DNA from 4 places in the Bacillus sp. Hm123 genome. Region 3 is predicted to be linked to each of the others. Evidence: riboswitches for the same ligand, from Rfam matches in the RefSeq annotation. Region 3 holds a riboswitch; each other region holds the start of a gene.

Region 1 (7,734 bases), 1.4 Mb from region 3:
GAAGGATCAGATTGGCACACAGGTTACTATTTTGAACAAAAAGGCTATCAATCCGAGCAATGGCTTGCATTGAAAAAAGAAGTGGCTACAAACGGTATGCGCAACGGCTACGTCATGGCGGTTGCACCAAATAGCTCCACATCAGTTATTGCAGGCTCAACAGCTTCTATTGATCCGATTTTTAAACCTTTTTATCACGAAGAGAAAAAAGATTATAAATTACCAGTTGTTGCACCAGATTTAAATCATCGAACGTATGATGTTTACCGACACTCTGCTTACATTGTCGATCAGCGTTGGTCAATTAAACAAAATGCAGCACGCCAACACCATATCGATCAAGCTGTGTCGTTTAACCTTTACGTACCGAACAATATTCGTGCTTCCGTGTTACTCGACCTCCATATTCAAGTATGGAAATCTAACATAAAAACAACATACTATATGCGTTCGACAGCGTCTGATATAGAGGAGTGCGAGTGGTGTCATTCTTAATTGCCTATGCATCATGGAGTGGCAATACCGAGGAAGTGGCGGAATTGATTGCGGAACAATTACAAAATCAGCAGTTTGATGTCACGCTCTATCAAATCGGAACCGACCCCGTTCCAAATGTCCGGGCATTCGATGCCTTATTTCTCGGTTCGTTTACATGGGATCGGGGTTCGACGCCAGATAGCGTCAAAGATTTCGTTGCAGAAGTCGGTTATAAACCGCAACATGTCTACGTTTTTGGCACAGGGGATACACAATTCGGTGGCGATGAATTGTTTTGTCATGCAGCGGTAAAGCTTGCTCGCTTTTATGAATCCCGTTATGAGCCGTTAAAAATTGAACAAAGTCCTCGTGGGCAACAAGAGAAGAAAGTATTGGAATGGACGAAAGGAGTGACTCAACATTGGAAAAATTAAAACGGGTGAAAGTTTTACATCCAGCAAGTCCGAATAAGGCAACAGCTCTTTTTGGTGGTGAAGCGAGCGGAATTTTAAATTGGAACGACCTCGCTTACCCTCAGTTTTATACGTTGCGTCAACGGATTCGTTCGCTTTTTTGGACAGCAAACGAAGTCGATATGACACAAGATGTAAAGCAATTTTCAACTTTATCACAAACGGAACAAGACGCGTATTTAAAAATTATCGGGTTACTCGCAACATTAGATGGACCTCAAACCGTCATCGCAATGAAAATTGCTGATTTCGCAACAGATCCATCGATAAAGTCGATAATGGCGACGATCGCTGACCAAGAAAGTGAGCATAATCATAGTTATGCGTACGTCCTGTCGTCTGTTACGACGCTCGATAAACAATTAGCGTCGTTTGAAATGGGACGTCAAGATGAAGTATTGAAGAAGCGTAATGAACGAATTGTCGATGTTTACAATGAGTTTGCCGCCAATCCGACGATGGAGACGGTTTTAAAAGCGATGGTCTATACGACATTGTTAGAAGGGCTATTCTTTTACAGTGGGTTTGCGTTCTTTTACAATTTAGCACGCCATCAAAAAATGGTCGGTACGTCGACGATGATTTCTTACATTAATCGAGATGAATTACAACACGGGAAAGCGATTAGCGATATTTTTAGAGCGACGCTTGCTGAAAATCCAGCTTATAATACCGAGCAATTTACGGAGTGGATTTACGATCAATTCCGTCATTCTGTCGAACAAGAAATTATATGGAGTCGTTATGTACTCGGTAATATCGATGGTATTGACCTCGAAGAAATGGATGGTTATATAAAATACCGTGCGAATAAAATGCTTAGAATGCTCGGATTAAGTGAGATTTATGATGAATTCACAGAAAATCCAATGAAGTGGATTCGCGCGTATGTCGACAATTTTGATGATACAAAAACGGATTTCTTTGAACAAACATCTCGTCAATATGTGAAAACAAGTGATTTAAACGGTTTTGATGATTTGTAAAAATGAAAGGAGCCTCCAGAAAGTCAGTTTTCACTGATTTTCTGGAGGCTTCTTTAACTTTACGAGCGGCTTCTTTAACCTTACAAGCGATTTCTTCGACTTTCTTGGACACCCCTTTTAATTTTGAAGCACGAAAAAAACCAGCAGTAATGCACTGGTTTTTCTCATTATTATGATAAATGATTGATAAATCGACGGCTAACAGCTGCTACCATGCGCCGACTATTGACATAGTCTTCTTCGCGCTGGCGTTCCACATTCATCCTCACTTCATGATTTTGACTGTACACCTCGTATCCGACTCCATGTGCTCCATGCATCGCCTTCTCCATACCTTCTGTGTACGTTAAATTCAGTGAGTTAAACAAATTAATAGGGAATCATTCCTTTCCTTTTTTTAACTTGCACTATCTATGTTAACAATCATTGGCTTTTTCCACAAAAAGCATATAGCCTGCTCTCATCGCCTCTCACTAGCTCTCCACTACTGACATCCGGATCACTCCCCTTATTCTTAAAATTCTTACTATATCCTTTCATATCCTCCCGCTAATGTTGCTAGCTTATCGCCCTTTTAATATGTGATGAGCACGAGCGGTTTATACGAGATTTTTAAGCAGACAAAGAGCCGATCGGGCGTGATTGGCCTATAATTGGGCGCTTTCCTCTTATTATTGGGCGCGATTCGAACAAAATTGGGCGGCAACAACCAATCATCGGGCGCAGAGCCCACAAAAAAAGCTTGCCGCTCCATAATCAAGCGACAAGCTTCTTTCTATTTATTCGTTTACTGGCACGATCGCGCCTTTCCATTCGTTCATAATAAAGTCTTGAATTTCTTGTGAATGTAACGCGTCGATCAACGCTTTAATTTTTTCATTCTCTTCATCTCCGCTGCGCACAGCTACGATGTTCACGTATGGAGAATCGTTTGATTCAATAACAATCGGATCTTTCAACGGATCTAACCCTGAATCAATCGCGAAGTTAGAATTAATTACTACGATGTCACCTTCTCCATTATTAAATGCTTGTGGAAGGAAAGCAGGTTCATAGTTATATTCAAATTGTAAGTCCTTTTTATTTTCGCTAACGTCTTCAAGTGTCGCATCCGTTTTATTAATACCATCTTTCAGCTTAATGAGACCTTCTTTTTCTAACAGGCTTAACACACGACCATGGTCAGCTACAGAGCTGCTCATTAACACTTTTGCCCCTTTAGATAGTTCATCTAAGCTTTTATATTTTTTCGAGTACACACCGATTGGCTCGATATGAATACCACCTGCGTTTTCAAACTTGTAACCATGCTCTTTCTTTTGTAACTCTAAAAACGGAATATGCTGATAGTAGTTCGCATCTAATTCGCCTTCATCTAACGCTTTGTTTGGCAATATATAGTCATTGAATGTTTCAATTTCTAGCTCATAGCCTTTTGCTTCTAATAACGGCTTAGCTTCTTCTAAAATGATCGCATGCGGAACGTTAGATGCCCCAACAACCAATTTCTTGTTTTCTTCTGATTTACCTTCTTCTTTTTTCTCTTCTGAACCGCCGCATGCTGCGAGGGCTAATACCACCAATGATGTAAGTAAAGCAAATAACCACTTTTTCATTCTATTTCCTCCTCATTATCTTTTATCTAATTTCTTAGTGAACAAGTCACCAATGAATTGAATCGCAAATACGATGAGTACAATAATGACGGTTGCCACGAACGTCACGTCGCTTTGACTGCGTTGGAAGCCGTCTAAAAAGGCTAAGTTTCCAAGCCCACCAGCCCCAATGGCACCTGCCATCGCTGTGTAGCCAACTAAGACGATCGCCGTGACCGTAATACCAGAAACTAAGGCTGGCATCGACTCTGGCAACAACACTTTAAAAATAATGGTGCTCGTTTTCGCCCCCATCGAGCGGGCCGCTTCAATGACCCCTTTATCAATCTCTCTTAGCCCAATCTCAACAATCCGAGCATAAAACGGGGATGCCCCAATAATTAAAGCAGGTAATGCTGCATCTTCACCAATCATCGTCCCAACAAGCACTTTCGTAAACGGAATTAATAAAATGATTAAAATAATAAACGGAATCGACCGAAACACGTTCACGTACGTAGCAACAATCACATGCACCGCTTTATTTTCTAATATTTGACCCTTCGATGTTAAAAATAAGAGTAAACCTAGTAAAATACCAAGAATAAAAGTCGCAACAACTGAAATTCCCGTCATATAAAGCGTTTCACCAGTTGCTCCCCAAATTTTATCCCACTTCACATTTGGTAACCATTGCTCAAGCATGGGTGATCACCTCCGAACTCACTTGATGTTGATCTAAGTAGGCAACTGCTCGGCTCACTTCTTCTTCCGCACCCGTTAAGTGAACAAAGAGCGAGCCATAAGCGCCCTCTTGCGTTTGCGACACGTTTCCTTGAACGATATTAACAGATATTTGAAAATTGCGAATTAACTCGGTAATAATCGGCTGTTCAGCGGATTCGCCAATAAAGCTCAACTTAATCACTTTCCCTTTTTGTTCAAGTAAATGCGCAATCGTCTCTCTCGACTCCTCTGTCCCCGTCACTTGCTGAACAAATCGCTTCGTAATCGGCTGCTTCGGATGCTTAAACACATCGAGCACCTGTCCTAATTCCACGACATTTCCTGCTTCCATCACAGCCACGCGATGACAAATTTTGCGGATAACATGCATTTCGTGAGTAATTAACACTATCGTTAACCCGAGTCGCTCATTAATATCTACTAGCAAGTCCAAAATCGAATCCGTCGTTTGCGGATCAAGTGCGGACGTCGCTTCATCGCATAAAAGCACTTTCGGATTGTTCGCTAATGCTCTCGCAATCCCGACACGCTGTTTCTGACCACCGCTTAGCTGAGAAGGATAAGCCTCTTCACGACCTTCCAGCCCAACTAGCTGAATCAGTTCATCGACGCGCTCTTTTCGTTTTTCTTTCGGAACACCAGCAATTTCAAGTGGAAAGGCGATATTTTCCCGAACCGTTCTCGACCAAAGCAAGTTAAAATGCTGAAAAATCATGCTAATCTCTTGGCGTGCTTGTCTCAGTTCCGCTCCTCGAATATTTGATACTTTACGACCAGCGACAACGACCGACCCTTCAGAAGGAGATTCAAGCCCATTCAGCATGCGGATTAGCGTACTCTTTCCCGCTCCACTGTAACCGATGATGCCAAAGATTTCTCCTTGATCTATGTTTAAATTAATGTCATCTACCGCTGTCACTGTGCCACTCTTCGTTGCAAAAATCTTTTTCACATTTGCAATTGAAATCATATGGCTTCACTCTCCCTTTAAAATAAAAAACCTTTCTGCCGCAATGAGCAGAAAGGGATAAGTTGTTAAGGTCCTTTCTCTCATCTACCAAAGCAATCGCTTTGTGTGAATTGGCACCTTTTCAACAAATCATTGTTGAAGGTTGCCGGGCTTCGTCGGGCACAATCCCTCCACCTCTCTTGATAAGAGTTTCGCTATTCAATTAATTGTTGAGACTGATTGTATCATCTTAGTTTGAAAATTGTCAATAAGAAAAATATTTTTTATTATCTCGTGCGGATGGCTCCAGTCCATACGCCGTTGAACAGCGCCTTCCGCTTTTAATCATACGCCCGACAAAGCCAGAGGAGGGATTCGAACCAGAGTTGCAGTCGATAAAGGCCTGATAGGTCCACTTTGCCCATGCGATGGTACAGAAAAAGGCGTTGTTCTCCCGCCAAACAGTGAGCCATGTTGCCTTTTTTGGCACTCACTTTTAACTGCCACGGCTGAAAGTCTTCGTTGGAAAAAGCAATGCCTTCTTTGCTAATCGTCAACAACCAATGTTCATGTTCATCTTCTAACAGCACACCAACAGGTTCAACTGGTAGCATTGAATGGAGATGCGCTCTTTCTTGACATGCCTCTTGAATCATCGAAAGTTGCTTATGCAATCCGCCCGCCTCCTCTAATTGCTTTATGATTACTTATTTCAAAAAAAAGGGCGGAAAATCCTTTAAGAATTGCTCGACAATATCTTCGCCAAAAAACCTGCCAAAACGATGGCAGGTTGTCGTTAATACTGATTTAATTTTTCATAAATATGCGGAACAGACTGAAACGCATAAATCTTTTCCATCAGCTGACCTTTATGAAAAATAAGTAAGCACGGAACACTTTCAATGCTATAGGTTTCGGCAAAATCCTCGTAATAATTTAAATTGATCCGAGCCCATTCGTAAGCTGTTCCTACTTTTTCTACGACATCGAGCATTTTCGAAGCGAGCTGGCACGTCCCACACATGGGAGCGTAGGCGTAAATCGCTACTTTCGGCTGTTGCTCGATCATCGCTAACAATTGTTCTGGCTGCATGTTTATCCACCTTTTTGCAAAAACTTACTGTGCACATCGATGTTGGCACTTAATAGGATCGTAGCTAAATGTCGATAAGGAGCAGTCGCCACTTCTTTATACACTCGATCAATATATAAATGATGAGCTTCTGGCAGCTCGCGAATAAATAGCTTTCGCAGCTTTTCCCCTGCTTTGTCGGCATCTACTAAAATATACACATCTCGACCATCAAGCTCATCGATCATTTCATCTAACTTGCTCACACCAATCGTACCATTTGTGCAAATGATTTCAACTGGCTCTTTCACGATTTCTTGTACTCTTCTTTTATCAGAAGTGCCTTCAACAACAATCGTTTTCTCCACAAACATCGTCATCACCCTTCGCCTCGATGATCAGTCTGTCTATTTTTAAAGAAAAGCACCTCCATCACGTGGAAGTGCTCTCGTTCGTCATTAGTCTTCTTTCACCATTTCCTCATATTGCTCAGCCGTCATTAAGCCGTCTACTTGAGAAGCATCGGATACTTCAACAACGACCATCCAAGCTTTTTCATAAGGAGATTCATTCACTAGCTCTGGGCTGTCGTCTAAATCTTCGTTCACTTCAACGACTTTTCCGCTAATAGGTGCGTATAATTCGGAAACTGTTTTAACAGATTCTACGCTACCGAACGGCTCGTTTGCTTTAATTTCATCCCCTACAGATGGAAGCTCAACAAATACGATATCGCCTAGTTCAGACTGTGCAAACTCAGTGATGCCGATGCGAACTTGTTCTCCTTCTGTTTTTATCCACTCATGCTCTTTAGAATAACGTAATTCCTTTGGTGCGTTCATACCTATCCCTCCATTACGTGATTTCAATTAAACTTTACCTATTTTACAAGAACAAAGCAAGAAACTTCTTTCTATTGTTTTGCCCAGTTCATTTCAAAATTGTCTTCCTTGAAACCGACAGTCACTTTCTGTCCATCTGTCGTGAGTGGACGTTTCATTAACATGCCGTCAGAAGCTAAAAGGGTCAGCAATTCGTCTTCCGTAGCCGTTTTGACTTTGTCTTTTAACCCAAGCTCGCGATACTTCTGACCGCTCGTGTTAAAAAACTTCTTCAATTCTAAGCCGCTTTTTTCATATAAATCTTTTAATTCCTCTTTAGAAGGAGGCTGTTCTACAATATGTACTGCTTGAAATTCGATGTTGCGCTCTTCTAACCATTTTTTCGCATTGCGGCACGTTCCGCATTTCGGATACCAATAAAATGTCAACGTCATTCCTTCGTCGACCTCCATTCTAAATAACTTATACCCTTTATAACAAATAACTTCGCTGTTTGCCACATAAAACCCTCTTTTGTAGGTTCGAACGTCAAACGAAACACACCCGCCACTTGAGCGGGTGCTAGCTAAATTAAATGACGTATTTTTCAGCGC
Region 2 (7,734 bases), 240 kb from region 3:
TTTTTTCATGTTAGGCGTTGTCCTTTCCTTTAATAATCATAAGACTAGTTACGAAAATAATAATAAATGCTGTCAATGCTAAAAAAGGGATTGTAATGAATCCGAGCCCGTTAATGTACATTCCGGTACAAGGAACTCTGCCACAGGCTGGTGCAGTTTCCGACAAAAAGCTGACTTTTTGAATCGCATAATGATAGATCGAAATACTACCTCCGATGACAGAAAGCAATAAAGAGTATTTCGCCGCAGTCACATCTTTTTTGATGACCGCTAGTCCAAGAATGAAAACGATCGGGTACATAAATATTCGCTGATACCAGCACAGCTCGCAAGGCTCATATTTCATAACTTCTGAAAAATATAAGCTTCCAAGCATCGCCAGGAAGGAAGTGCCCCATGCGGTAAACAATAAATTTTCTTTTTTCATAATGGCTCCTTATTCAAAGTATGTTCGATTCTGAGTATATTATTTAACAGGGGAATATGTAAACAAATATGCAACACGTAAAGCTGTAAATGCTAACCAATTGTATGATAAAATAGAAGGGAAAGATACTTTTTTGATGAGTTAGGGGAGATTGCGGATGAGTTGGAAAGCTGAATTTACGCGTTGGAAAGAGTTTCAAGGCTTAGACGAAGAAATGCATACTCTGCTTGCTGAAATTGAGATGGATGAGCCGAGTATTGAAGAGGCTTTTTACAAAAATTTAGAGTTTGGTACGGGTGGCATGCGCGGCATCATTGGTGCAGGAACGAATCGGATGAATATTTATACTGTTCGGAAAGCATCTGCTGGTTTAGCGGAGTACATTCTTGAGCATGGGGAAGAAGCGAAGCAACGCGGTGTCGTGATTGCGTTTGATTCAAGACATAAATCGTTTGAATTTGCCCTTGAAAGTGCCAAAACGCTTGCAACATATGGTATACAAACGTATGTGTTTGAACAATTACGACCAACCCCGGAACTTTCATTTGCTGTTCGACATTTGCAGGCATTTGCTGGGATTGTGATTACAGCTAGTCATAATCCACCTGAATATAATGGCTATAAAGTGTACGGACCAGACGGCGCGCAGCTTGCACCGCAAGAGGCCGACCAGGTCATTGAAAAAGTAAACAGCATCCCTAATGAATTACATATACAAGTAGAAGCAATTGAAGTGTTACAAGCAACAGGTTTATTGAAAATGATCGGTGAAGAAGTAGACCGTTCTTATATTGAGCATTTAATGACGATTTCGGAACAGCCACAGCTAGCAAAGGAATCGGATGTGAAAGTGGTGTTCACACCGCTTCATGGAACTGGAAATATGCCTGTGCGTAAAGGATTAGAAGCACTAGGCTACAAGCAGGTGACGGTCGTCGCTGAACAAGAACAGCCAGATCCGAATTTTTCCACTGTGAAATCTCCAAACCCAGAAGAAAGAGCGGCGTTTGAGCTAGCAATTCGCGATGGAAAAGCTGAGCAAGCAGATCTATTAATTGCCACTGATCCCGATGCTGACCGACTTGGCATCGCTGTAAAGGATTTAGACGGTGAATATATGTTGTTAACAGGCAATCAAACCGGCGCGCTGTTAATGGATTACATTCTGTCACAAAAGAAGGAAAAGGGGCAACTTCCGGAAAACGGTCGTGTGTTCAAAACGATTGTGACATCGGAGCTAGGTCGAATCGTCGCTGAATCGTATGGTGTTTCTTGTGAAGATGTACTAACCGGCTTTAAATTTATCGGAGAAAAAATTGAAGCGTATCAACAAACGGGGGAATATCAATTTTTATTTGGCTATGAAGAAAGCTACGGTTATTTAGTGGCAGATTTCGCTCGCGATAAAGATGCGATTCAAGCGGCGATTTTGGCAGTAGAAGCTTGTGCTTACTATAAACAACAAGGAAAAACATTATATGAAGTCTTGCTTGACCTTTATCGTCGTCACGGCTATTATCGTGAAGGGTTAACATCCCTTACGCTAAAAGGGATTGAAGGAGCGAACAAAATCGAGGCGATCTTATCGTCATTCCGCGAACAGCCACCGAAAGAACTCGCTGGCAGGGCTGTTAGAATTGTAGAGGATTATCTAACGAGTGAGCGGACTGATGGACAAACAGGGGAGACATCTGCGATTGAATTGCCGGCTTCCAATGTGTTGAAATATTTCTTAGATGATCAAACGTGGGTATGTATGCGACCTTCTGGAACAGAACCGAAAGTGAAGTTTTATTTCGGCGTCGTTAGCGAATCGTTAGAGAGCAGCGACCTCAAGCTTCAAGAAGTCGAGCGAAAGGTTATGGAACACATTCATCAAATGATATAATAATAAGGCGGCTTTCTTCGGAAAACCGCCTTTCTGGTGGAATTCTTTACGTGTTCAGCGAATTGGCGTGCTCGATATAGTGGAACAATGTATAAAACGTTTGCTCCACTGCAGAATAAGAATTAGGGAACCGACGAGCATGGAGGAAATGCTCAATTTTTTTTGAAAGCAAATGGTCATTCGTTCTAACCATTAAAATTAATAAATTGTTCCAATCGGACCGATGGACATAATAGAGAGCCCGGTCGTAATCCGTATATTCCATAGGCAGTCCCTCCTTTAAGAGGAATTGATTATAGTATATGTCGGTGCGGCGAAAGTTCTCTCTGCAAATAATGGGTAGGCTGTCATGATGAAAAAAAGCTTGCTGATTAGCAGGAACAATGTATAATAGTCGGAGTGGGCTACACTCAAAAAAAGTAATTTCCAAATGGAAAGTTCGTAAGTTTTTGACAATAACATATGGAACAATTCTTATCAAGAGAGACTGAGGGACTGGCCCTAAGACGTCTCGGCAGCGGACTCTAAATAGAGTGCTGTGCCAAATCCAGCAAGTAGATGCTTGAAAGATAAGAAGGGTGTTTTTTACATTGAGACCTCTTCTTGCTGACAGAAAGGTCTTTTATTTTTGCGATTTTATGGAAGGAGTGGAGGAGTTGAGTGAAAAAGCAAACGGTTGGGCGCTGTTTCCGCTGTTGATTTTTTTGTTGATCTTTATTGGAAGTGGTATCGCCACTGGTGATTTTTATAAAATGCCGATTATCGTTGCTCTATTTATTACATCGGCGATTGCGTTAATGATGAATCGAAAAAAAACATTTATGGAGAAAGTGGATATCTTTTCGAAAGGTGCAGGGCATCCAAATATTATGCTAATGGCTTTCATCTTCTTGCTGGCAGGGGCGTTTGCTTCTACAGCGAAAGGAATGGGAGCTGTCGATTCAACCGTTAATTTAGCGCTGTCTATTTTGCCGCAAAATTTATTAATGGTTGGCTTGTTCATTATTGCGTGTTTTATTTCTTTATCGATGGGAACATCTGTCGGAACGATTGTTGCTTTGGCACCTATTGGGGTAGCCATTGCTGATGAAACGGGGATTCCGCTAGCTTTAGCGATGGCAACGATCATTGGTGGATCGATGTTTGGCGACAATTTATCGATCATTTCCGATACAACGATTGCAGCAGTACGTACACAAGGAACAAGAATGGCCGATAAATTTCGAACGAATTTCTTGATCGTCCTTCCAGCGGCGGTGATCACGGCTGTCTTTTTAGGAATGATCACTGCTGGACAGCAAAGTATAGTAATAGCAGAATCATACGAAATCATTAAAATTATTCCGTACGTAGCTGTATTAGTAGCGGCTGTAGCTGGGATGAATGTGCTAGTCGTATTAAGCGGTGGTATTCTTTTGGCGGGAATGATCGGCCTATCGGATGGTAGCTATACATTCTTCTCTTTTATTGAAGCGATATCTGAAGGGATCAGCAGTATGTTGGAAATGGCGATGATTGCCATCATTATTGGTGGAATGATTGAAGTGATTCGTTACAACGGTGGTATCGAATTTATTTTACAATTTGTTATGAAAAGGATTCGCACTAAAAAAGGGGCGGAATTCGGAATTGCTTCCCTTGTTAGCTTAACGAATTTATCAACGGCGAACAACACAATCGCAATTATCGTTGCTGGTCCACTAGCGAAAAATATCGCGGATGAGTATGACATTGACCCGCGGAAATCAGCGAGTATACTCGATGTGTTCTCTTGTTTGATTCAAGGGATGATCCCGTACGGAGCCCAAATGTTAGCAGCGGCCGGACTCGCTAGTATTTCGCCCATTAGCATTATGAGCTATTCGATTTATCCTGTGTTAATCGGGATCAGTGGGATCGTAGCTATACTATTCAATCTTCCTCGTTTAAAAGCGAATAAATAAGCAAAAAGGCTGACTTTAAAATGTGTCAGCCTTTTTCTTGTGGTATGTCTTGCTCTTTTTTTTCATAAGTATTGGTAAAGGAAAAAAGGGGGAGTGAAGATGAATGCGGTAGAGATGAGGAAGCTTCAGTATGCAATTGATGAGATTACCGAAATTGCTTCTGGGTTTGGTCTCGATTTTTACCCGATGAGGTATGAAATTTGTCCGGCAGAAATTATTTATACATTTGGCGCATACGGAATGCCGACAAGATTTTCTCATTGGAGCTTCGGAAAACAGTTTTTTAAAATGAAGCTTCAGTATGATCTTGGGTTGAGCAAAATTTATGAATTAGTAATTAATTCTAATCCATGCTATGCCTTTTTGCTTGATACGAATTCGTTAATTCAAAACAAATTAATTGTTGCCCATGTACTCGCTCATTGTGATTTCTTTAAAAGTAATGTCCGATTTAGTCAAACGAATCGTCATATGGTTGAAAGTATGGCGGCGACAGCTGATCGTATTCACCAATATGAAATCGATTATGGCAAGGAGACGGTTGAACAGTTTTTAGATGCGGTGTTAGCCATTGAAGAGCATATTGATCCGTCTTTAATTCGCCCCCAATTGCCTTGGAAAAATGAAGAAGAGGAAGAAGAGAAAGTAAGGGTCAGTCCCTATGATGATTTATGGTCGTTAGATTCATCAGAAAATAAGGAGAAGCCCGAAAAAAAGTTGAAGAAAAAGCTGCCGCCGCAACCGGAAAAGGATATTATGCTGTTTATTGAGCAATACAGTCGGGAGCTTGAGGATTGGCAGCGTGATATTATGACGATGGTTCGGGAAGAAATGCTTTATTTTTGGCCGCAGTTAGAAACAAAAATTATGAATGAAGGATGGGCGTCGTATTGGCATCAGCGAATTATTCGAGAACTGGACCTTACATCTGGAGAAGCAATTGAATTTGCTAAGCTGAATGCCGGTGTGATTCAGCCATCTCGAACGACAATCAACCCTTATTATTTAGGGTTGAAAATGTTCGAGGATATCGAAGAGCGATATAATCATCCGACGGAAGAAATGATTAGAAATGGTGTCCAACCGGGAAGTGGGCGCGAAAAAATGTTTGAAGTCCGTGAAATCGAATCAGATATTTCCTTTTTACGTAATTATTTAACAAAGGATCTTGTGATGAGAGAAGATATGTATTTGTTCGAAAAAAAAGGTAAAGATTATAAAATCACGGACAAGGAGTGGACAAACGTTCGCGATCAGCTTGTAGGCATGAGAGTGAATGGGGGCTTCCCGTATATTACGGTGAATGATGGGGATTATATGAAATCAGGTGAATTATATTTAAAGCATTGGTATGAAGGGATTGAACTTGATTTAAAATATTTAGAGAAGGTATTGCCGTATGTATATACACTTTGGGGAAGAGCCGTTCATTTAGAAACGATTGTGGAAGATCGGGAAGTCGTGTTTTGTTATAGCGGCAATAAAATGCAACGGAAATATGTGTAAGAATAGGGAGGGCTCACGAAGAAGAGCCTTCCCTACTTTCAGCAAGTTACGTCATGTTATCCCGCATTAACGGGCTGTAAGACTCCCACTGATTGAAGTTTCACTTTATATATTGTTGCAACCCTTTCACATAGTCAGCCAATGTATCGCAAACAACTTGATAAGTAGCCCACTTTTCGATAGGTTCTTGAACGTATGAAGGATTAGGGATATTCCAGTGAAGAATATTTTTTTGATCGAAGAAAGAGGTGTCTAGCTGCTCGTCTCGACTAAAATCATAAATAGATATTACTAAATCGGCTTCATTTAATAGCTCAGCAGTCATCGGCTTTGCCTGCAAATAGGAAATATCGATATTTACTTCCTGCATAGCTGAAATGGCGAGGTGATCTTCACTGGCGTGAAAGCAAGAAGCACTGATGAATGTTAGCATGGGGGCATGCAGTCGAGATGCCCAGCCTTCAGCCATGATACTCAAATGATTGATGGGTGAAAGAAATAGGATACGTTTTGTATACATAAAGATAAGCCCCTTTGACATCATGCTATTTCTTTTCTACCCTTTATTTGAAAAAGTAATCATTAAAATCAATATCGCTGTTTAGCGAATTCTTTATTATAGAAGTTAATGGTGTTTAGCATGCTCAATCGCTTGGCAAAGTAGATCGATAACATGCTCATCGTCATGAGAATAATATAAGGTCGTTCCTTCTCTGCGATATTTCACGAGCCGTAAATTTTTTAAAAACCTTAGCTGGTGTGAAACGGTAGATTGTAGCAAGGATAAGTTCTCAGCAATTTCATTGACTGAGTGCTCACCAGTAAACAGTAAATTTAAAATCCGTAATCTTGTTGGGTCTGATAAAGCTTTAAACGTTTGGGAAACGATAAATAACGTTTCTTCATCTAGCTCTTGCAGCTTCTTTTCCATAAAATCCTCCAGTCTTTTTAATATAATAGTAACAAACAGTGAAGTGGGAATCCATGACAACTCATTGGAATGTTTAAGTATGGCAGAAAAACAAGCTTTACCTGTTGATGATTTTCAAAATGTTTTTTTTTATGTATAATAAATTTGTTAAACTTCATTTTCAGCAAAAGGGGATAAAAACGATGAACCTTGGTTTTGGAGAAGTTGCGATTATTGTGATTGTGGCATTATTGCTTTTTGGACCTTCCAAGCTTCCTCAGCTTGGAAAAGCAGCAGGACAAACACTTCACGAGTTTAAACGCGGTATGAAGGGCGTTATGGAAGACGAAGAAGATCAGACAAAGAAAACAAATTAATTTTTCCATAAGAAAGCCGACGGTAATAGACCGCCGGCTTCTTTATTACTATGCTCACGTATGCATTTTCATTGCAATCTCGATGATTATCTTTACAATAAGCTTATGCCAAACGAGGAATTAAGCTTTTCCAGGAGGAAAGGAATACAGTAATGAATAAGGTAATGAAGAAAGGTATTAAATTTATAGGTGATAAATGGAAGAAGTTTCATTTAACGCAAATCACGATTTTGTTAGTATCAGTTTCCATTTTATTGTTTTTAGGTTTCGTTGTATATTTTATGAAGTCAGCGGATGTTGAATCATTAAAACGTGGGCTGTCCCAGTCTACTATTTTATATGATGTCGATGGGGAGAAAGCGAGTAAGTTATCTGCCAATCGCTCGGACAGCGTCCCGATTAAAAAAATGCCGGAGCATTTACAAGAAGCGGTTATTTCGATTGAAGATCATCGCTTTTATGAGCATAATGGGTTTGATTTAAGAGGAATAGGACGAGCCTTCTTTAAAAACTTATTATCTACAGGAACGAGGCAAGGAGGCAGTACCATTACGCAGCAGCTAACGAAAAATGCCCTGCTGTCGCCTGAAAGAACGTACAAACGTAAAATTGAAGAATTATTTTTAGCGATAGAAATCGAAAAAGTATATACAAAAAAAGAAATTTTGGAGATGTACTTGAAT
Region 3 (7,734 bases):
GGGCGAAGGATGGATCGTATTATTGGGTAGATACGACGATTGTTCCTTTTCGAGACACAGAAGGAGAGCTGTATCAGTTTGTTGCGATTCGAAATGATATTACCGAGAAAAAGAACCTTGAAGAAACGTTATTGAAAAAGACGCTTGAAGATCCGGTGACGGGTTTGCACAATGCTAATTACTTTGAGCAAGTGGTAAAGAAGCGAATGCATATAGGTGAAGAATTTTACCTTTTGTATATTAATATTGATGATTTTAAACGGATCAATGAAAGTCTAGGTGTACATCAATCAAATGAAATTCTTCAAATTGTCGGTGAACGGTTGCGAGAAACCATTTCGAATGATAACGAGGTGATCACTCGAATACATGGGGATGAATTTGCCGTACTTCTCGATCCTGCTTATGGTGAAGTAGAAGAGATCATTGAAAGTATTTATCAAGTATTTGAAGAGCCGATCACGTATAAACAGTCCTTTTATTATATGACGCTCAGTATAGGAGTTACTCATTACCCTACTCATGGAGCAACCTTTGAAGCTCTCGTACGTTGGAATCCTGAAACACTGGGGTTTGTTTCCCCTGGTGAATTTATTCCAATAGCAGAAGAAACGGGATTGATTATTCCGCTAGGTTATTTATTATTCGATATAGTTTTGCGAGATTTGCCAAAGCTACAGCAATCTCTACAAAAGCCAGTGAAGATTGGCTTCAATTTGTCTATGAAGCAATTTTTTGATGATCATTTATTTACGAACATTCAAAGTCTATGTAAAAAATATCAGATTGACCCTTCTTTCATTAAGCTTGAAATTACGGAAAGTGTAGCAATTAAAGATCCGGATATTGTCATTTCTCTCATTAAGCAGTTTAAAGACGCCGGGATGGAAGTGGAGCTTGACGATTATGGAACAGGATATTCTAGTCTTCAATATTTGAAAAATCTACCGATTACATCGGTGAAAATTGATAGAAGCTTTATTCAAGACATAACGAATTCCTCCAAAAGTCGAGCGATTGTCGCTGCAACCATTCAAGTCGCTCATGAATTAGGCTTTCACGTCATTGCAGAAGGTGTGGAAACCGCTGAACAAGTGGCATGCCTAAAAGATCTTGAATGCGACTACTTCCAAGGGTATTATTTCGGCAAGCCAGCTCCTCTTGAGAGTGCCTGTCACTCCCCGGTTTTTGTCGAATAAAAGAACTTAAAAAAAGACGGAAGCCACCTGTGAAAGATAGCTTTCGTCTTTTTTAGTGTTGAGCGAATGCTCAGTCTTTTTTGGCAAAAGTACTTGGCATCACAACAGCTATTACTTCTCCTTGCGCACAAACAATATCACCGGCAAATACTTCTGTTTCGACTTTCCATTTCTTCGGATGAATTTCGGTCACTGATCCGACCGCAACTAACGGTACGTCTTGTGGTGTCGGCTTTAAGAAATTGACATTAAGTGAAGCCGTCACAAAACGTGGAGGAGGAGTGCTATCTCCAACTTCATGTCCATTTTTTCGATGTAAAGCTAAAGCAGCTGATCCGGTTCCATGACAATCAATTAATGAGGCGACTAATCCACCGTAGACAAACCCTGGAATTGCCGTATGTTCAGGCCGAGGTGTATAAACCGTTTTCGTTCGTTCGCCATCCCAGCCTGTTCGAAAATGATGCCCCTCTTTATTTAAACGACCACAACCATAACACCAAGCAAAATCATCTGGATAATCATCTTGAATCGACTTAACCACTTGTTCAATCACATTTCTCCCTCCTTTTTCAGAATATTATACCATATACAAGTGCCTGTCACTCCCCGAACTTTGTCGAAGGGGGATTTTTCAGTTTTTTTAAAATTTTGTTGACAGTTTGTTAAGAGCGTGGCATAATCCTAGTTAATCTATGAGATATACAAATTTAATAAATGGTTCTTATCAAGAGCAGGCGGAGGGATGAGCCCGATGAAGCCCGGCAACCGACTCGTTATGAGCACGGTGCTAATTCTCACAACAGATATGTTGACAGATAAGAAGTTGTTTTTTCGGAAACCTCTTCTTATTTGAAGAGGTTTTTTTATTGCATACACATACGGGATTGAAAAAATGTGAGGTGAAAAAAGATGAGTGGAGTCACAGCTGTTTATCAAATCATTGCGGATCAAGCGAGTTTATCGAAAAAAGCAGAAGGCATCGCGCTCGGATTAACAGTTGGTTCTTGGACGGAGTTGCCACTGCTTGAACAGGAGCAACTAAAAAAACATAAGGGCCAGGTTAGAGAGATCAAGGAAATCGGAGAGGACACTTCCGGAAAAACAATAGCGAAAATTCATATTGATTTTCCACGAGCGAATTTTTCAACCGATATTCCTGCAGTATTAACAACAACCTTTGGAAAATTATCATTAGACGGCCAAGTGAAATTAATTGACTTGAAGTTAGACAATGAGCTGTTAGTTGATTTTCCGGGTCCGCGCTTTGGCATTAGCGGTATTCGTGAACAATTGAAAATTTACGATCGCCCATTAATTATGAGCATCTTTAAAGGTGTGATCGGTCGGGATATGGATTACTTGCTCGACCAATTGCGAGAACAGGCACTGGGCGGCGTCGATCTTGTGAAAGATGATGAAATTCTTTTTGACAATGAGCTGACTCCATTTGAAAAAAGAGTGACAGAAGGAAAACAAGTTCTCAATCAAGTATACGAGGAAACAGGACATCACACATTGTATGCGGTCAATTTAACTGGACGCACGTTTGAATTAAGGGAGAAAGCAAGGCGAGCGAAAGAGTTAGGAGCGGACATTCTGTTATTTAACGTTTTCACTTACGGCTTAGATGTGCTACAAAGCTTGCGTGAGGATGATGACATCGCTTTGCCGATTATGGCTCACCCAGCCTTTAGCGGTGCGATCGCTGCTTCAGAAAAGTACGGACTTTCTTACTCTTTGTTGTTAGGTACATTAACAAGACTTGCTGGAGCGGATTTTTCTTTGTTCCCATCGCCTTATGGAAGCGTGGCGCTAGCAAAAGAGAAAGTCCTAAAAGTGAAAGAAGCGTTAACACAGGAGTCTGCTTTAAAACCGACGTTCCCAGTCCCATCAGCAGGTATTCATCCGGGGATTGCGCCACTTCTATTCAATGATTTTGGCAAAGACTGCGTCATTAATGCCGGTGGAGGAGTACACGGACATCCGTTAGGTGCGAAAGGTGGCGGCCGAGCATTTCGGCAAGCGGTGGAAGCGGTGCAAGCAGGGATTCCGTTACCTGAAGCGACAGCTAGCGTTGAATTACAAGAAGCGATTCGATTATGGGGATGGAAGGATGGTACAACATCTTGAAACAGCCAATTATTTTTTGTGACTTTGATGGAACGGTAACGAAAAAAGATAATATTGCGAGCATTATGGCACGTTTTGCTCCTCCTGAATGTGAGAGATTGAAGAATGAGATTCTAGCTCAGAAGATAAGTATTCAAGAAGGAGTCGGCCAAATGTTTGTGTTATTGCCTTCTTCTTTACAGCAAGACATTATCGACTTTGTGTTGGAGACGGCGGAAATTAGAGAGGGGTTTGCTGATTTCGTTCGCTATGCCAAACAACAAGGCATCCCACTTTATATCGTCAGTGGTGGCATTGATTTTTTCGTCAAGCCGATGTTAGAGTCTTTTGATTCGATTGCCGGCGTATATTGCAATGAAGCAGATTTTAGAGGAGAGGTGATTCAGATTCAATGGCCTCATCGGTGTGATGATCAGTGTCCGAATCAAAATTGCGGCTGCTGCAAGCCAACGATTATTCGCCAACTAGCCAATGCTGACGTACATACAATTGTCATCGGCGATTCAGTCACCGACTTGCAAGCGGCTAAAGTGGCTGATACGGTCATTGCGAGAGACTATTTATCGGAAAAATGTACGGCGCTTTCGATCCCGTTTCAATCGTTTGAAACGTTCTATGACTGTATTGAAGTGTTAGAAAATTTGCAAGGAGTGGGGAAAAAATGAGTGTATTCGTGGCCCGCACTTATGAGCTAAGCGAAATTAAAGAGGAATTGGCCGCTCGTGACTGGTTTATGGGAACGAGCGGGAATTTAGCCATTAAGGTTCAAGACGACCCCATCCAATTTCTCGTCACCGCTAGCGGCAAAGATAAGCGCAAAAAAACGAGTGAAGATTTCTTACTTGTCGATGGAGAAGGGAATCCCGTCGGAGAGACGAATTTGAAGCCGTCAGCGGAAACACTTTTACACTGTGAAATTTACCGCCGAACGAAGGCTGGCTGCAGCTTGCATGTGCATACAGTAGCGAATAATGTGATTTCTGAACTGTATGGCGATCAGGGGAAAATAGTGTTTCAAGGTCAAGAGCTGATCAAAGCATTTGGCCGCTGGGAAGAGGAGGCGGAATGGCCGATTCCCATTATCCCTAACTATGCGGATATACCGACTTTAGCGGCCGCGATGGTTCCTTTTGTCAATGAAGAAAAGGGAGCGGTGTTAATTCGAAACCACGGCATTACCGTCTGGGGTAAAGATAGCTTGGAAGCGAAAAAAGTACTTGAAGCCTGTGAATTTTTATTTCAATACCAACTGGCGCTTATTCAAGCGAAAGCGAGCCTTTATTGATTTTTGAAAATTGTCAATATTGAAAATAGGAGGAGTCAAAATGACAACGATTAAAATTCAAGAAACGAATGAAGTGATTGACAATCAAGAGGAAGTAGTTGCTTTTTTGCAACAGCAGGATGTGATTTATGAGCAATGGGATATTGCGAAATTACCGGCTGGATTACAAGGGAAATTCGTGCTGAATGAAGAAGAAAAGCAAGCGATTTTACAAGCATTTGAAGCGGAAATTCAAGATATTTCAGCGAGACGAGGCTATCAAGCATGGGATGTCATCTCGCTTGCTGAACATACGCCTAACCTGGAAGATTTATTGAAAAATTTTCAGCGTGAGCATCATCATACCGATGACGAAGTGCGTTTTATTGCGAGCGGTCATGGCGTCTTCGTGATTCAAGCGAAAAACGGCCAATTTTTTGAAGTCCATCTCAACCCAGGCGACCTCATCTCCGTACCAGAAGGAGTCCGCCACTACTTCACACTCGCTGACGACCGTCAAGTAGTCGCCGTCCGTATCTTCGTCACAGAAGAAGGCTGGGTCCCGGTTTATTAGGTGCCTGTCACTCCCCGGAATTTGTCGAATAATATATGGTTTGGATTGGAGGATATTTTATGAAAAAGTGGGTTAAAAAGTTAGCTGTTTCGAGTGTAGCGTTGACCTTGTTGTTAACAGGGTGTTCAACGGGTGAGCAAGGTGCTTCGTCAGAGAAGAAAAATGAAAAAATTGAAAATGTCCCGGAGCGTTTTGCTAATGGAGAGGACGTCAAAGTGAAAGTGATTCGCAAAATTGGCGGTGATGATCATACCGCCCAATTTTTAGCTGGCGCGAAGCAGGAAGGCGAAGCGCTCGGATTTACGGTCGATGTATTTACTGCTAATGGGGATACGGCGAAATTTCATGATGCGATCGCTCAAGCAGCGAATCAGGATTATGATGGAGTCGTTCTTTCTCATGGAGATGATGCCGCGACCGTCGATGCGGTGAAGAAACTGACGGAAAAGGGGAAGAGTGTCATCACATTTGACTCGATTGAAGAGTTAAAAGAGGTGGAAGGTGTCACTTTAACTTCTCAAGATGACAAAGCATTAGCCACGTTAAGTTTAGACCAATTAATTAAAGATACGAACGGAAAAGCCAACATCGCTTACCTTTGGGTCGATGGCTTCCCGCCGATGGTGCGCCGCAATGCCGTTTACGAACAAAAGCTAAAAGAAAACGAAGGCATTAAAGAAGTGGAACGTTTTGGTGTAGCCGCAGCTGATATATCGGTGCAAACGCAAAATGCCGTACAAGCGATGCTGAAGAAGTATCCAAAGGGAGAGCTTGATGCGATTTATGCGACATGGGATGCTTTTGCGATCGGAGCTACTCGTGCATTGAAAGAAGCAGGTCGTAATGAAGTAAAGATTTACGGAATTGATGTCTCCAATGCCGACTTACAAGTGATGCAGGAAAAAGGAAGCCCTTGGACGTATACAGCGGCTGTTGATCCCGCACTAATCGGCAAAATTGATATGAGAATTTTAGCGAAGAAGTTAGCGGGAGAAGAAACGCCGCAACAATATGCATTAGATGCGAACTTAATTTCGCAAAAAGAACTCTCTTCATCAAAAACACCCATTAACATGGAAAGCTTATCAACCGTTGTATCCGGTTGGGGAGAATCGACAGAGTTTGAAGAAGAGTGGATGAAGACATTGAAGGAACATTATAAAAAATGATTGAGTTAAACAATATCTCCATTGATTTTCCTGGTGTGGCGGCTTTGAAAGATGTGGACGTAACGATAGACAAAGGAAAAGCTCATGCGCTAATTGGAGCGAATGGAGCGGGGAAATCTACGCTGATGAAAGTACTCTCGGGTGCTTATGATCATTATCGTGGCGAGATTTTCATTGAAGGAGCAAAGGTTAATATTCGCTCGCCGAAAGAGGCGAAGCAGCACGGGATTCAAATGGTCTATCAGGAAGTGGACGCAGCTCTTATTCCTTATTTAACGGTGGCTGAAAACATTATGCAGGAGCGAATCGGGCAAAAATTATGGATCAATTGGAAAACGATTCATAAACAAGCAGCTGACATATTAGCAAGCTTACAAGTTTTTATTCCGACAGAGAAGCGCATCGATCAATTAACGCTCGCTGAAAAGCAAATGGTGCTCATTGCTAAAGCGATTTCTGATGAGTGTCGCTGTTTAATTTTAGATGAACCGACCGCGCCTTTAAGTCATGCAGAAACGGAAGAATTGTTTCAGCTAATCCGCTTGTTAAAGCAGCAAGGGGTAGCTATTATTTTTATTTCCCATCGCTTGCCAGAGTTATTTGAGATCTGTGAAGACATTACGGTGATGAGAAATGGCTCATGGGTGATGACAAAGCGTGTGGAGGACACGTCAGCCAATGAAGTCATTGAACAAATGCTGGGGAAAAAGCTAGCAGAACAATACCCGAAGTCGCGTGCGAAAATTGGTGAACCCATCCTACAGGTTAGTGGATTATCAGATGGACGTGTCGTTAAAAATCTGAGTATACACGTAAGTAAAGGTGAAATTGTCGGAATTTCAGGCTTAGTCGGTGCAGGAAAAACAGAAATTTGTCAGGCGTTGTTCGGGGCGTCCCCGCAAACAACTGGTGTCATTAAGCTACACGGCAAAAAGGTGAATATCTCTTCTCCTACAAAGGCGGTTCGTCATGGGCTCGTGCTCGTGCCAGAAGAACGAAGAAAAGAGGGAATCGTCACGGGTGAATCCGTGGCAACCAATCTTAGCGTAGCGAACGTCAATCGCTTTTCTCGTTTATTCGGCTGGATGGATCGTCGGGCAGAAAAAAGAGCCGCTGAACATATGATCGAACAGCTAAACATTGTGACGCCATCGGCTGAAGCGAAAGTCGAGCATTTATCAGGAGGCAATCAGCAAAAAGTGGTGATTGGCAAGTGGCTAATGGGAGAGGCCGAGGTGTATATGTTTGATGAGCCGACGAAGGGAGTCGATGTGGGAGCGAAAAGAGAAATTTTTGATCTGATCGCTCGGCTCGCTAACGAAGATAAAGGGATTATTTATGCCTCCAGTGAATTAGACGATGTTCTCGGCATGACGGATCGAGTGTACGTCGTTT
Region 4 (7,734 bases), 470 kb from region 3:
AGTATTCTTACTTTACGACCGCCTCACAACAAGACTTCTGGCGGACACCTTATAAAATTACACCAGAATCCGATCGAATGGGTTTTCGACTAGACGGTACTCGTTTAGAAATGAGTGGGTCAAAAGAAATGATTTCTGAAGCAGTGGCGATTGGGACAATTCAAGTACCTTCATCAGGTCAACCGATCATTTTAATGGCCGATCGGCAAACGACAGGTGGGTATCCGAAAATAGCGAATGTGATAACCTTTGATATTCCTACCCTTGCCCAAAAGCTCCCTAGAACGGAGCTGCATTTTGAGTATGTCACACTAGAAGAAGCTCAACGATTATATGTGCAACGAGAGCGGGAATTGCAAATGATTCGATCAGCTATTCAGTTGAAATGGAGAAAGGAGAAGAACAATGAAAGTAGATATTAACTGTGACTTAGGGGAAAGCTTCGGGGCTTATCGAATGGGGACAGATGAAGAGATTATGCCTTTTATCACGTCTGCTAATATTGCTTGCGGCTTTCATGCCGGAGATCCTGTTGTGATGCGCCAAACAGTAAAATTGGCATTAAAGCATGGGGTAGCTATTGGAGCTCACCCGGGATTTCCAGATCTCGTTGGGTTTGGACGCCGGCCGATGGAACTTTCTATTGAAGAAGCATATACATCGGTTTTATACCAACTGGGTGCTTTATCTGCTTTCATTCAGGCAGAAGGAGGAAAACTACATCACGTAAAGCCGCACGGAGCGCTTTATAATATGGCGGCAAAAGACAAGGAACTAGCGGAAGCTATTGTTCAAGCCATTGCAGACTTTGATGCCTCACTCATATTATACGGATTGTCGGGAAGTGAATTGATTAAAGCAGGTAAGGAAGCTGGGTTAAAGGTAGCTGAAGAAGTATTTGTTGATCGCACCTACCAAACAGATGGGTCATTAACAAGCAGACGAGATCCTCAAGCCTTTATTGCTACGGACGAAGAAGCTGTTCAACAAGCGCTTCGTATGGTGCAGGAAGGGAAAGTGCAAGCAGTGACTGGAGAAACAATTGACATTTCAGCACATACCATTTGTATTCACGGAGATGGTCCTCATGCCCTCATTTTTGCTAGTTATATTCGTAAAGAGCTTGAAAACCGAGGAATCATCATCCAGACGATTAAATAGAAGGGGGAAACAGCATGAATTCACAAAAAAAAGGTAGCACGTTAAATTGGAGTGTGTTGCTTGGTGCGGCATTTTTAATGGCCACATCAGCCATCGGTCCTGGTTTTTTAACACAAACGACCGTTTTTACGCAGCAATTAGCTGCCAGCTTTGGCTTTGTTATTTTAATTTCAATTGTTTTAGATATCGGTGCTCAAACAAATATTTGGCGAATCTTAATAGTTTCAGAAAAGCGTGCTCAAGATGTGGCGAATTTGGTTTTTCCGGGGCTTGGTTATTTGATTGCTGTTCTCATTGTTCTTGGAGGAATCGCCTTTAATATTGGAAATGTTGGTGGAGCTGGTCTTGGAGCGAACGTAATATTTGGGGTTTCTCCTGTCACAGGTGCTATTATTAGTGCGGCGATTGCCGTAGGAATCTTTCTTGTAAAAGAAGCAGGAATATTAATGGACAAATTTACACAAGTAATGGGCTTTGTCATGATTGCTCTTACGGTGTATGTAGTATTTCAAGCCGATCCTCCAGTAGGAGAGGCAGTAATCAGAACATTCGCTCCAGAAAAAGTGGATTTCTTAGCGATTGTGACGTTAGTTGGCGGTACTGTTGGTGGTTATATTACTTTTGCTGGTGGTCATCGTTTGTTAGATGCAGGAGTGAAGGGAGTAGAGGCGATTCCTCAAGTAACAAAAAGCTCTATTTCGGCTATTGGAATTGCATCTATTATGAGAATTTTCTTGTTTTTAGCTGCTTTAGGTGTTGTGTCTCAAGGGTTTATTTTAGATGGAGATAATCCTCCAGCATCTGTGTTCCAACATGCTGCTGGAGATATTGGCTATAAACTATTTGGTGTGGTTATGTGGGCAGCAGCCATTACGTCTGTGATTGGTGCTGCTTATACATCCGTTTCCTTCATCCGTACTTTCCACCCGTGGTTAGAGCGCCATCATAAAGCAATTATCGTTGTTTTTATTATTCTTTCTACGACTATTTTTGCAACGATTGGCCAGCCGATCAAAGTGTTGATTCTTGCTGGTGCATTAAATGGATTAATCTTACCGATTGCTTTAGGTGTGATGTTAATTGCCGCACATAAACAATCCATTGTCGGATCTTATCGCCACCCACTTTGGATGACATTGTTTGGAATTATCGTAGTAGTATTAATGGCATACATGGGGGGATTTACATTATTCAATGAATTACCTAAATTATTTGGTTTCTAATTAGAAAAGGTCGATCATCATATTGAAGCATATGGTGATCGACCTTTTATTATAAAATAATTTCAGCAGGTTTTACTTGAATAGCTGATAGCTGGTAGGTTTTGTGACGTAGGGAATCAACATTAATATGTTGACGAGCGACACCTGAGTGAATAGCAGCGGCGGCTACAGCAGCGGCTACTTCTGGTGCAACCCGGGCGTCAAATGCTGAAGGGATAATATAATCATCTGCTAGTTCATGGTCTGCTATGAGGGAAGCGATGGCGTGAGCAGCGGCAATTTTCATTTCTTCATTAATATCAGTTGATCGAGTATCAAGTGCTCCGCGGAATATCCCTGGGAAAGCAAGAACATTATTTACTTGGTTAGGGAAGTCTGAGCGTCCTGTGCCAATCACTTTAACTCCGGCTGCTTTTGCCTTTATCGGATCAATTTCTGGGTTAGGATTGGCCATCGCAAAGACGATCGGATCTTGTGCCATTGTACGGACCATTTCTGATGTTAACGCTCCAGCAGCAGACACACCAATAAATACATCACTATTGATAATCGCTTCTTCAAGTCGGCCTTCTATTCGGTTAGGATTAGTAAACGTTGCGATGTCTTCTTTTACAGAGTTCATCCCATGAGGTCTTCCTGCATATATCGCTCCTTTAGAATCACACATAATGATTTCCTTTACGCCAAAGCTATATAATAAGTTAGCGATAGCGATCCCGGCAGCACCTGCGCCATTTATAACGACTTTAATATCGCTAAATGTTTTGTGCACGAGCTTTAAGGAATTAATTAAGCCAGCAAGTGTGACGATGGCTGTTCCGTGTTGGTCATCGTGGAAAATGGGAATATCCATTTCTTTTTTTAACCTTTCTTCGATTAGAAAGCAATTAGGTGCTTTAATATCTTCCAAATTGACGCCACCGAAGGAAGATTGCAATAATTTAACGGTCTTGATCACTTCTTCAGGATCTTTCGTGTCGATACAAATAGGGAAAGCATCAACGCCCGCGAAATTTTTAAACAAAATGGCTTTTCCCTCCATAACGGGTAGCGAGGCATCTGCTCCGATATCACCAAGACCTAAAACGGCTGTCCCATCTGAAACGACTGCAACAGTATTCGCCTTCATAGTATACTCATATATCTTTTCGGGATGAGCATGGATCTCTAAGCATGGTTCTGCTACTCCAGGCGAATACACTAGACTTAAATCTTTAACATTCTTTACATTTAATTTCGCTGACGTTTCTAACTTTCCTTGGTGGTGTCGATGAATTTCTAAAGCATCTTCTCGCAAATTGTGCATACGTTTACTCTCTCCTTTTGTTATTTAAGTAAAATTCTCTAAGAAGCCTGCATTATAAGTTAATGTTTTTTATTGTATAATAGGCTAAAAAGATAATCAACAAAATTTTCAGAAAATTAACAAAAATATCTAATTGTTTATCCCGCATTAACGGGCTGTAAGACTCCCATCTCAACATGACAGAAGGAGCGCAGACATGTAGGTGGGAGATCAACAGCCCATAAAAGCCCGATTGGTTCAACTAACAATCAGCGGGGATGAAGAAAACCCCACTGATTGAAGTTTCACTTTATTAGAAAAAAATAAATATTCAAAAAAGAGTTGCTATTGATCATTTGATCCTGTACAGTAATAAAAACGAAAAATTTTAAATTAAATAGGTTCTTATCAAGAGAAGTGGAGGGACTGGCCCGATGATACTTCAGCAACCGACTATTTGTAAGTCAAGGTGCTAAATCCAGCGGACGAAAAGTCCGAAAGATGAGAAGAAGTGATAGAAAAAGCCTTCTTCTTAAGAAGGCTTTTTTGTTTTTTCTAAATAAATCGCTACTAGTAAGGAGAGGATAACATGGGAAATAAGCATATAGAGACGATTTTAGCGCAAATTGGGAATCGGAGTGAAGAACAGACGGGGGCAGTGAATCCACCTGTTTATTTTTCTACCGCTTATCGCCATGAAGGAATTGGGCGTTCTACCGGATTTGATTACATTCGTACAGGAAATCCGACTAGACAGATTGTAGAACAAGCAATAGCCGAGTTAGAAGGAGGAGATGCGGGGTTCGCTTTTTCTTCAGGTATGGCGGCTATTCATACGATTCTATCGTTAACTGAGCCTGGAGATGAATGGCTTGTATCTGCGGATCTTTATGGAGGCACTTATCGATTGTTCGAGAAAATGTGGAAAAAGTATCGCGTATCGTTTACTTATGATAGCTTTCAAAATTTGTCTAAAACGAGAGAGAAGCTATCGCCAACTACAAAGGTCATCTTCCTTGAAACGCCAACGAACCCTCTTTTACAGGAAGTAGATATAAAAGCTGTAGCCGCTTTTGCTAAGGAGAATGGGCTGTTATTGATTGTTGACAATACGTTTTATACGCCATTGCTTCAACGTCCACTTTTAGACGGAGCGGATATTGTCATCCATAGCGCGACGAAGTATTTAGGTGGACATAACGATGTATTGGCTGGACTAGTAGCTGTGAAGGGTGAGGAGTTAGCAGGAAAAATAGCAGAGCTACAAAATGCCGCCGGAGCGGTCTTATCACCGTTCGATTCTTGGTTATTAATTCGGGGGTTAAAAACATTAGGGCTGCGAATGAAGCAGCATGAAGAAAACACTAAGCAAATAGCAGAATTCTTGCGATGTTGTCCGGAAGTAACGGATGTTTTTTATCCAGGGCGTGGAGGAATGCTATCTTTCCGAATAGCTTCAGAAAATTGGGTCGATCCTTTTTTACAAAGCCTTCAGTTGATCTCATTTGCGGAAAGTCTCGGTGGAGTTGAAAGCTTTATTACGTATCCCGCTACACAGACTCATATGGACATTCCAGAAGAGGTACGGCTCGAGCGTGGAGTTTGTAATCGTCTGCTTCGATTTTCGGTCGGGATTGAGCATACTGAAGATTTATTAGCTGATTTAACACAGGCATTTAACATAATGAAAGAGGAGTGATAGGTATGGAAAAAACATATTCCTTTCAAACGAAATTATTGCATAATCGTCATAAATTTGATGAACAAACAGGCGCAGTAAGCGTTGCTGTGCAGCATGCGTCCACCTTTCATCAAGCGGATTTTGACCAATTTGGCAATTATGATTATAGTCGTTCAGGCAATCCAACAAGGGAAGCATTAGAGGAAGCGATCGCTGAATTAGAAGGCGGAACGAGAGGATTTGCTTTCTCATCAGGTATGGCAGCTATTTCTACCGCGTTTTTATTACTTTCGCAAGGAGATCATGTTTTAATCACGGAAGATGTATACGGGGGCACGTATCGAATGGTGACGACCGTGTTAAACCGATTTGGGATTGATTATACATTTGTTGATATGAGCAATTTACATGAAGTGGCTTCAAACATAAGAGAAAACACGAAGCTTATTTATATCGAAACACCGTCTAATCCATTATTAAAAGTGACTGACATTCGTGGGATCGTTAAGCTAGCAAAGGCACATTATTGTTTAACTTTTGTCGACAATACGTTCTTAACACCCGCGTTACAACAGCCTCTTGAGTTAGGTGTCGACCTTGTTCTGCATAGTGCAACAAAGTTCTTGTCCGGTCATAGCGATGTATTAGCTGGGCTGGCTGTAACGAAAGACGAACAATTAGGCGACCGCTTATATCAGCTTCAAAATACGTTTGGCGCTGTATTAGGTGCTCATGATTCTTGGCTTGTATTAAGGGGCCTGAAAACTCTTCATGTACGCTTAGAGCAGTCTTCCGAAACAGCTAAAGAGTTAGCTGACTTTTTACAAAAGCATGAACTAGTCGAGAAAGTTTATTACCCTGGGTTAACGGATCATCCAGGACATGAAGTACATTCCTATCAAGCAAGAGGGGCAGGGGCCGTCCTTTCGTTTGAATTGAAAAATGAAGAGGCAGTTAGGCAGTTTGTTCAACATATAAACATTCCTGTGTTTGCTGTTAGCCTCGGAGCAGTAGAATCGATCCTTTCCTATCCAGCTAAAATGTCACATGCGGCGATGCCTAAAGAGGAAAGAGTTAAGCGTAGCATAACAGACGGGTTGTTGCGATTTTCTGTCGGATTAGAATCTTCAGCGGATTTAATTGCAGATTGTCGTCAAGCATTGCAACAAGTAAAAGCTATCAGTGCATGTAGCTGAAAATCCATATAAAGGGTCTGCTATCTGTTTAATTATCTGTGCAAGCAGACCCTGAAAAATGCCTCAAGAAGTCTACTTCATTCGTCTTAAAAGGAAGCTTGCAATAAGTACTAAAATGACAGCTCCAATTAAAGCGGGAATAATCGCAATTCCTGCCATCGTTGGTCCCATAGCTCCAAGCAACTTGCCACCAATCCAAGCCCCGATAATGCCAGCGATAATATTACCGATAATCCCACCAGGAATATCTTTACCAAGAATAACTCCAGCGAACCAGCCAATGAGTCCTCCAACAATTAAATACATAATGAAGCCCACTTTTTATTCCTCCTTATCATGTTTGCTTAGTTTAGTTTATTTATTCCCTTATTCGCTTATGCAAACCGTCAATTATTAACTAAGTTTAACGTTTTTTTGTATTGTAAAAGCCGACCGCATACCTGTAAATTATGTGCGGACGGCTGATGACACCGATATTAAATTCTACTTTCTACTTCTTGGCACACTTCTTCAGCACTCCTGCCGCTTGCTTCAATAATTGATCTTTTTGTCAGTGTTTCTTGAATGCCCATTAAGTTTGCATCTAAGCCTGTAATGACACAACAATCACATTGCTGTATGTCGGATTCATTTTTTAAATCGACAACTTGATGACCTTTTTCCTGCAACGCTTGCTTCACGTTTTGAAGAGTAAGTTCGACACCGATTGTGGCCAATGATAACACCTCCTGATGATATCCTTTTCTAAAAGGACAAATATTATTCTTCACTAATGATCTATATAGTATGTAAACAGCAACTCTTTTTTTTAATGGTTCACTTACTCACACAAAAAGAAAAACACCAGGAAAATTTGTTTTCCTAGTGTTTTTTTCGCTCGCTTTAAATCAACATCCCAGCGATTGCCGCACTTAATAACGATGCAAGGGCACCAGCAAGAACTGCTTTAATTCCTAAGCGGGCAATATCTGACCGGCGATTCGGTGCTAGGTTGCCAAGACCACCGAGCAAGATGGCCATCGATGAAATGTTAGCAAATCCGCAAAGAGCAAAGCTTAAAATTGCCGCTGTTTTTTCAGATAAATTCGGGATTTCAGGGGCGAAATTCGAATAGGCAACAAATTCATTAATGACTACTTTTTGGCCGATATAATTACCGGCTTGAATGGCTTCTTCCCATGGGACTCC

What was found. A riboswitch is a leader RNA that binds a small molecule or an ion and turns the genes downstream of it on or off. The one in region 3 is predicted to bind S-adenosylmethionine.
Region 1: it holds a riboswitch for S-adenosylmethionine, as region 3 does, so the genes downstream of both, ACSVDJ_RS14860 (methionine ABC transporter ATP-binding protein) here and ACSVDJ_RS03540 (2,3-diketo-5-methylthiopentyl-1-phosphate enolase) in region 3, are expected to answer to the same signal.
Region 2: it holds a riboswitch for S-adenosylmethionine, as region 3 does, so the genes downstream of both, ACSVDJ_RS04760 (Na+/H+ antiporter NhaC family protein) here and ACSVDJ_RS03540 (2,3-diketo-5-methylthiopentyl-1-phosphate enolase) in region 3, are expected to answer to the same signal.
Region 4: it holds a riboswitch for S-adenosylmethionine, as region 3 does, so the genes downstream of both, ACSVDJ_RS05980 (methionine biosynthesis PLP-dependent protein) here and ACSVDJ_RS03540 (2,3-diketo-5-methylthiopentyl-1-phosphate enolase) in region 3, are expected to answer to the same signal.

The regions. Positions count from the first base shown of each region.
Region 1 is NZ_CM200277.1:2,822,699-2,830,432, forward strand. Features, by position in the region: gene ACSVDJ_RS14830 (ribonucleoside-diphosphate reductase subunit alpha) at 1-495, shown strand, start outside; gene ACSVDJ_RS14835 (flavodoxin) at 483-911, shown strand; gene ACSVDJ_RS14840 (ribonucleotide-diphosphate reductase subunit beta) at 875-1,936, shown strand; gene ACSVDJ_RS14845 (YuzK family famiily protein) at 2,107-2,304, opposite strand; gene ACSVDJ_RS14850 (MetQ/NlpA family ABC transporter substrate-binding protein) at 2,716-3,552, opposite strand; gene ACSVDJ_RS14855 (methionine ABC transporter permease) at 3,568-4,236, opposite strand; gene ACSVDJ_RS14860 (methionine ABC transporter ATP-binding protein) at 4,229-5,248, opposite strand; SAM riboswitch class I at 5,326-5,437, opposite strand; gene ACSVDJ_RS14865 (hypothetical protein) at 5,569-5,901, opposite strand; gene ACSVDJ_RS14870 (thioredoxin family protein) at 6,024-6,320, opposite strand; gene ACSVDJ_RS14875 (toprim domain-containing protein) at 6,323-6,673, opposite strand; gene gcvH (glycine cleavage system protein GcvH) at 6,758-7,141, opposite strand; gene ACSVDJ_RS14885 (arsenate reductase family protein) at 7,213-7,575, opposite strand; gene ACSVDJ_RS14890 (acyl-CoA dehydrogenase FadE) at 7,712-7,734, opposite strand, start outside.
Region 2 is NZ_CM200277.1:905,329-913,062, forward strand. Features, by position in the region: gene ACSVDJ_RS04740 (thioredoxin family protein) at 1-9, opposite strand, end outside; gene ACSVDJ_RS04745 (disulfide formation protein C) at 11-427, opposite strand; gene ACSVDJ_RS04750 (phospho-sugar mutase) at 585-2,315, shown strand; gene ACSVDJ_RS04755 (YhdB family protein) at 2,362-2,580, opposite strand; SAM riboswitch class I at 2,787-2,891, shown strand; gene ACSVDJ_RS04760 (Na+/H+ antiporter NhaC family protein) at 2,954-4,258, shown strand; gene ACSVDJ_RS04765 (SpoVR family protein) at 4,358-5,764, shown strand; gene ACSVDJ_RS04770 (arsenate-mycothiol transferase ArsC) at 5,865-6,284, opposite strand; gene ACSVDJ_RS04775 (ArsR/SmtB family transcription factor) at 6,390-6,695, opposite strand; gene ACSVDJ_RS04780 (twin-arginine translocase TatA/TatE family subunit) at 6,878-7,051, shown strand; gene ACSVDJ_RS04785 (transglycosylase domain-containing protein) at 7,204-7,734, shown strand, end outside.
Region 3 is NZ_CM200277.1:662,227-669,960, forward strand. Features, by position in the region: gene ACSVDJ_RS03530 (putative bifunctional diguanylate cyclase/phosphodiesterase) at 1-1,199, shown strand, start outside; gene ACSVDJ_RS03535 (PaaI family thioesterase) at 1,270-1,755, opposite strand; SAM riboswitch class I at 1,921-2,024, shown strand; gene ACSVDJ_RS03540 (2,3-diketo-5-methylthiopentyl-1-phosphate enolase) at 2,112-3,332, shown strand; gene ACSVDJ_RS03545 (2-hydroxy-3-keto-5-methylthiopentenyl-1-phosphate phosphatase) at 3,308-3,997, shown strand; gene ACSVDJ_RS03550 (methylthioribulose 1-phosphate dehydratase) at 3,994-4,617, shown strand; gene mtnD (acireductone dioxygenase) at 4,658-5,170, shown strand; gene ACSVDJ_RS03560 (sugar ABC transporter substrate-binding protein) at 5,230-6,339, shown strand; gene ACSVDJ_RS03565 (sugar ABC transporter ATP-binding protein) at 6,336-7,734, shown strand, end outside.
Region 4 is NZ_CM200277.1:1,135,012-1,142,745, forward strand. Features, by position in the region: gene ACSVDJ_RS05960 (5-oxoprolinase/urea amidolyase family protein) at 1-422, shown strand, start outside; gene pxpA (5-oxoprolinase subunit PxpA) at 406-1,161, shown strand; gene ACSVDJ_RS05970 (NRAMP family divalent metal transporter) at 1,176-2,384, shown strand; gene ACSVDJ_RS05975 (NAD(P)-dependent malic enzyme) at 2,434-3,690, opposite strand; SAM riboswitch class I at 4,072-4,177, shown strand; gene ACSVDJ_RS05980 (methionine biosynthesis PLP-dependent protein) at 4,259-5,368, shown strand; gene metC (cystathionine beta-lyase) at 5,374-6,546, shown strand; gene ACSVDJ_RS05990 (GlsB/YeaQ/YmgE family stress response membrane protein) at 6,619-6,864, opposite strand; gene ACSVDJ_RS05995 (YkuS family protein) at 7,023-7,262, opposite strand; gene ACSVDJ_RS06000 (NupC/NupG family nucleoside CNT transporter) at 7,429-7,734, opposite strand, start outside.